2 regions of the Paracoccus everestensis genome follow, and region 1 is predicted to be linked to the other one. Evidence: riboswitches for the same ligand, from Rfam matches in the RefSeq annotation. Region 1 holds a riboswitch; the other holds the start of a gene.
The links. Region 1 has a riboswitch for thiamine pyrophosphate ahead of LZ585_RS06885 (Ykof family thiamine-binding protein). Riboswitches for the same ligand answer to the same signal wherever they lie in the genome.
Positions count from the first base shown of each region.

Region 2: it holds a riboswitch for thiamine pyrophosphate, as region 1 does, so the genes downstream of both, LZ585_RS00940 (thiamine ABC transporter substrate-binding protein) here and LZ585_RS06885 (Ykof family thiamine-binding protein) in region 1, are expected to answer to the same signal.

Region 1 covers NZ_CP090836.1:1,391,318-1,394,505, reverse strand. Annotated here, with positions in the region: gene LZ585_RS06895 (ABC transporter ATP-binding protein) at 1-164, opposite strand, end outside; gene LZ585_RS06890 (ABC transporter permease) at 157-909, opposite strand; gene LZ585_RS06885 (Ykof family thiamine-binding protein) at 926-1,537, opposite strand; TPP riboswitch at 1,528-1,635, opposite strand; gene LZ585_RS06880 (MYG1 family protein) at 2,156-3,085, opposite strand.
Region 2 covers NZ_CP090836.1:191,432-194,619, forward strand. Annotated here, with positions in the region: gene LZ585_RS00935 (thiamine/thiamine pyrophosphate ABC transporter permease ThiP) at 1-923, opposite strand, end outside; gene LZ585_RS00940 (thiamine ABC transporter substrate-binding protein) at 899-1,879, opposite strand; TPP riboswitch at 1,911-2,007, opposite strand; gene mutS (DNA mismatch repair protein MutS) at 2,067-3,188, shown strand, end outside.

The sequences.
Region 1 (3,188 bases):
AGACCTTGGGGAAGGATACCTGCCAACCACTTCAGAACCGAGCTTTTGCCGCAACCGGACGGCCCGACAAGCGCCGTGATCCCCTTGGCAGGCACCATCAGCGACAGGTCGCGAACCAGTGTTGCATTGTCTGTACCGACGGTCAGGTGGCGCAGGTCAAGCATGGCGCATCTTGGGTTCGCGAGCCGTCAGGCGGTCTCCCAGCCGGATCGCACCCAGCAGCGCAAGCGTCAGCCCGGCGGACACCACAACCGCGGCCAGCACCAGATCGGCCCGGAAGTTGTTCTTGGCAGCCAGGATATAGATACCCAAGCCCCGAGACGCTCCGGCATATTCGGCAAAGATCGTGGCAACGATCGCATAGGTGGCCGAGATCCGCAGCCCGGCAAGGAAGCTTGACCTGGCCGAAGGCAGAACGGCCCGCCGAAAGACGAACCACCGCCCGGCGCTCATCGAGGACAGAATTTCGACAAAAGCGGGGGGCACCTGCCGATAGCCGGACAGCAAGCTCAGCAGCATCGGGAAAAAGGTGACAAGGATCACCAGCAGCACCTTTGGCAACAAGCCGAAGCCGAACCACAGGATCATCAGCGGCGCCAGCGCGACCAGCGGCACGGTCTGGCTTGCCACGAACACCGGCATCAGCCCCTTTTCGGTCCAAGGCAGGAAATGCAGCATGACCGAGGTGGAAAAGCCGAATCCGATCGAGAACGAAAAGCCCAAGGCCGCAACCGATATTGTGGACAGCGCATGGCCACCGATCTCGACCCGGTTCAGAATCAGCGCCCGGACCACGCCCGAGGGCGCGGGCAGGATCAGCGGAGAGATGTCGGCCAGTCGGCAATAGGCCTCCCACCCCCCCAGCAGGCAGGCAACCACGATCAAGGGCGGCAGGATACGCAGCAACATGGCCGTCCCCCGGGGATCAGTGCCTGCCGGGACTGTTAGCCGAGGCCGTCATGTCGATGGTTACATGCCCCTCGGCCGGGCCAAAGCGCAGGAAGGCTTGGCGCAGCGCCTCGAAGACCGCCCCCGCATCGCCCCGCAGGCGGGTGCAAAAGTTCTTGGACCGCAGGAACGTGCCAGAGTTCTTGAGAAAGTCGATGCAGCCATAGATCTCGTCCATGTGGCGGTACTGGCCCAGCACATAAAGCGAAAACTGCACGTCGATATCCACGCCAAGGACCGGCGCAGTTCGTACCGCCTCAAGCGCCCCGGCCTGACGTTCCGCCAGGGACAAGCCCTGCGCACGAGTCAGCGTGTCGCAGCGGCAGGTCGGGTCGTCAGGTTCTCCGGGGCAGCCACGCGAGAATGTGACGTGCATCGTCACATGCGCTGGATCGCGCGCGGCGCGGGCGAAAAGGTCGCGCACGGCATCGAACAACGGCTCTGGCCCCCCGACCATTAAAGTGGAAATATCGTCCGTCTCGATCCGGAGCCTGCCGCGATAGGGATCAAGCCCCCTGAGGCTGGACAGGATGACGCCTGCGAAATCGGACGTCATGGGATATAGCGACACTTGCGCGCCAATGAACATGGGTTCCTCGCTCCGCCGGCATTACCCGGATCAGCTAAAAAGGGTTCACGCGACTTGCGTATCTCAGCCCCGAAAATGGAGCACCCCCGTTGATGTCGGCCAGACCATGACAATTGCCGCGGCCGCTGTCAATGCAGTCCGGCACACAGCGGCGACCCTATCGCACCAACCGGCTGCAGGCGCCGTTTGCTGGATCCGGCGTGGTGGCTGGGGCGCATGAGCAGGCCTGCACGTGAACGAGGCCTCTGGTATCGTTGATCGACTAATAAAATGTGGGCTTTTCGAAAAGATGGTAGTGAAAAGGCGAAAATATCTAATGGGTTACCTTCATTTCTCGGGATGCCTTAGAGATGATCCAAGGAAAAGCGTCCTGATGGACTTTTCGGTGAACAAGGATTGTAATTCGCAATGCTTACGGATTTGCTTGCCGCAGAGGATCGTAAAGGATGAAAGACGTTGACAGGCTTCCGCCTCCTGTCGCGGGGCTGTGCGGCCCCGTTTCGTTTGCCGTGTGGATGTGTGCTTCGATTTCGCTATCAACTACAATACTGCCCCGCCGCCAAGCCGCTCTTCGCCCATTTGGTGACGAGATGCTTCCACCTGGGACAAGTGTAAGCTTCAAGCTGCTCCTCGTAGGGCCTTCGTATGTTGAACTGCCAGAGTGGCAAGCTGCAGAGCAGCCTTACGATCTGCGGCCACAGCAATGAAGCGGGCGTTGTGGCAGAAGCGTGAGCCAGGAACGCCAGATGCAGCTTCAAAGGCCGCGTCGGTCAGTCCCGCCCAGGCCTCCGGCAGGTCGGCGCGAAGGGCGAAACCCTCGGGCTCGCGGCGGATGCCGGTCAGGGTCCAGTCTGTTTCTCGGGGGTGAACCACGAACAGCAGGTGATCGGCGCCCGCCTTCTCGATGGCAGAGCGGAAGGGCATGCCCATCGGGAGTTCGAGGACCCGGCTTTCTCCGGCGGCGGCGATGGCCTCCATGACGACAGCCTCGGCCCGCAGCTTGGCGGCCTTTCGTGCAACCGCCGCCTCAACGAAGGCACGAGCGATGGTCAACGCATGCTCGAAGGCCCGATCATCGGCACCCGGGCTGCGATCGTCGAAGACGGGTTTGAGGCTTTCCAGCAGGAGCGGCAGGGACAGGTCTCCGAGCAGCCCGGTTGGCGACAGGGCTCCATTGTCCACCAGGTCGATGGGCAGGACGAAATCGGCGTCGAACGCTGCATGGATCATGTCCAGATCCCCATCAGGAACACCAAAGGCCCGCAGATAGTCCCTGCCGAAGTGCCGCCAGATCAGGCCGAACGAGCTGTAGGGCTGGCTGTCGTCGCGCAGAGGTGGGCTCTTCTGGTGGTGATCGAAGATCAGCCGCTCCGGATCGTGATCGCGGCCGACGTCATAGATCACCCGGTCCGGCGCCGGTGTGGTCCAAGCCGCATCACGCGTCCGCGTGATCCGCGCTTTTGGGAAAAGTCGCGTCAGGATAACGGAGGAGAGAAGCTCGTCAGCGTGAAAGCCACCGGAATGGGTGACAAGATGAGCAATATTCATGACATGTCCTGGAAAAGAGATGACCGCCCGGAGGCGGTCAAAAGAGAATCAATACATTACGAAATCTTTGCCCCGAACTGAACAAATATACCCCTAGCCGGCA
Region 2 (3,188 bases), 1.2 Mb from region 1:
AAACCGCGCGCCGTCACCGCGCCCATGGGCCAGATCAGGAATCCTGCTGCGACGGTGATCACAAGGGCGTCGCTGATCCGGCGCCAGCCGCCGGGCGCTGCGGGCATATGCGCGGCATCAAGCCCCGCCCCGAAGGCTGCGGGAATCGCAATCCACCATGCCAGCATCATCGCGCAGACGCAGATGCCGATCTGGACCAGCCCTAGGCTTGCCGCCCGGCCCAGGTCGAAGTCGAAGCGGAAGGCCTGATAGATCGCCAGCTCCACCGTGGTCGCGCGCGGCCCGCCGCCCAGGGCCAGCGCCACGGTGAAGCTGGTCAGGCAGACCAGGAACACCGCCAGCCAGACCCCCGGCAGCACCGCCCGCAGCATCGGCCGTTCCAGATGCCGCGCCACGTCGCGGGGGCCGAAGCCCAGGGATGCGGCCAGCCGGAAGCGTTCGGCGGGGATTGCCTGCCAGCCTTGCAGGATCAGCCGCACGGACAAGGGCAGGTTGAAGAACACGTGCGCCAGGATCACGCCCTGCCAGCCATAGATGCTGACCTCGGGCAATCCGGCAAGCCGCAAGGCATCGTTGATCGCGCCGTTACGGCCAAAGACCGCGATCAGCCCCATGATCGCCACGATCACCGGCAGGATGAAGGGCGCGCCCAACAGCGTGACCAGGGCCGACCGTCCGGGAAAGCGCCGCCGGGCCAGGGCGCGGGCCACGGGAATTGCCAGCGCAGACGACAGGGTGGCGGACAAGGCCGCCTGCCACAGCGTGAACCAGACCGCGCGCCAGTCCCAGGGGCCAAGCCCGGACAGCCCCTGCGCCTGCCACATGACTGCGGCAAGCGTTCCCCCGATCAGCAGGGCCAGTCCGGTTGCGGCGACCGCCCCCCCGGCCTCGGCCCGCGTCAGCCGGAAAATGCCCGCAGCCATTCGTCAAGCGCAGGCTGACGCAGTGCCTCGGCCTCGTCCTCGGAATAGAACAGGGTCTTTTCGGGGCGCGGCAGGTCGCGCATGACCTGCGGCCAGTCATCCTGGGGCAGCTTGGCGGGCAGCGACCAGTTGGCCAGCGGAATGATCGTCTGGAACTCGGGCGTCAGGATCCAGTCCATGAAGGCTTGCGCCAGTTCCGGCTGGTCGGTGGTGCGAAGCTGGGCCGCGACCTCGGTCATGAAGTAGTGGCCTTCGGGGAAGATGGCGGCCCTCTTGGTCGTGTCGTCCTCCTCGGCGATGTGATAGGCGGGCGAGGTGGTATAGGACAGGACCATGTCGGCCTCGCCCTCGGTGAACATCCCATAGGATTCCGACCAGCCCTTGGTCACGGTCAGCACCTTGGGCGCCAGCTTGGCCCAGGCGTCCGGCGCCTGGTCGCCATAAACCGATTTCACCCACAAAAGCAGCGCCAGCCCTGACACGGACGACCGCGGATCCTGGATCACAATCTTCATGTCGTCGGGCGCCTCCAGCAATTCGGCGAAACTGGCGGGCGGGTTCTGCAACCGGGTTTCGTCATAGACAAAGGCCGTCTCGCCCCAGTTGTAGGGCAGGAAGATGTCGTCGGTCCATTCGATGGGCAGCGACAGATCGCCCGTGTCCTGCCCATGCGGCGCGAAAAGGCCGGATGCACGGGCGCGGGCGGTCACGTCGGTGTTCAGGCCGAAGACGATGTCGGCCTCAGTCCGCTCGCCCTCCATCAGCACGCGGGACAACTCGTCCCCGGTGACGAAGCGCAGGTCGCAGTTGCAGAAGGCCTCGAACCCTTCCTCGATCTTCGGGCCGGGGCCCCATTCGCTGGTGATGGATTCGCCCGCATAGACGGTCAGGACGGGCTTGTCCTGCGCAATGGCCGGGGTCGCCGCCAGCAGAACAAGCATCAGGGGCAGTTTCATCGCTGTCTCCTTTCCAAAAGGGTTCCGAAAGAAAGGACAGCGTCACCTTCCCTCCGCCGGTGTTAGCCGGATCAGGTTCAACGGGTCCGCTTGCGCGTCTCAGCCACATGGCCCCCCGAGGTAGGCCTGAATGTAGGGATTTCGCGCGCCCGCGCAAGCGGCTAGAACAGCGGCCATGACGAAGGACATGACCGATCAGCCCACCCCGATGATGGCGCAGTACCTGGCGATCCGGGACGCCAATCCCGGCGCGCTGCTGTTCTATCGCATGGGCGATTTCTACGAGATGTTCTTCGACGACGCGGTGGCCGCCGCAAGCGCCCTGGATATCGCGCTGACGAGACGCGGCACCCATGCGGGGGAACCCATCCCGATGTGCGGCGTGCCGGTCCATGCGGCCGAGGGCTATCTGCTGACGCTGATCCGCAAGGGCTTTCGCGTGGCGATTGCCGAGCAGATGGAGGATCCGGCCGAGGCCAGGAAGCGGGGGTCGAAATCGGTCGTGGCCCGCGACGTGGTGCGGCTGGTGACGCCCGGCACCCTGACCGAGGAATCGCTGCTGGAGGCGCGGCGGCACAACTATCTGGCCGCCTTCGCCCAGGTGCGGGATGATTGCGCGCTGGCCTGGGTGGATATCTCCACCGGCGCCTTCCAAGTGATGGACTGCCCGCTGCCGCGCCTGGCGCCCGAACTCGCGCGTCTGGCGCCGCGCGAATTGCTGGCCTGCGACGGATCGGGCCTGGACGATCTGGCGGCTGATGCCGGTGCGGCGCTGACCGACCTGCACGCGTCCGCCTTTGACAGTGCGGCGGGGCAGCGGCGGTTGTGTGCGCTGTATGGAGTAGAGACGCTGGACGGGTTCGGGTCGTTCACCCGCGCCGAACTGGCGGCCATGGGGGCCATCGTCGATTACCTGGACCTGACGCAGAAGGGAAAGCTGCCCCTGCTGCGCCCGCCGGTGCGCGAACGGGTCGGCGGGGCGATGCAAATCGACGCGGCGACCCGGCGCAACCTGGAACTGACGCAGGCGCTGTCTGGCGGGCGCGAGGGATCGCTGCTGTCGGCCATAGACCGGACGGTGACGGCTGCGGGCGCGCGGCTGCTGGAACGGCGCATCGGCGCGCCATCGCGCGATCTGGCGCTGATCCATGCGCGGCATGACGCGGTGGCGATGCTGGTCGATGATCCCCGCCTGACCGGCGATCTGCGAACGGCGCTGGCCCGCGTGCCTGACATGGACCGGGCGCTGTCGCGGCTGGCGCTGGACCGGGGCGGGCCGCGCGATCTGGGGGCGATCCGGGCGGGCTTG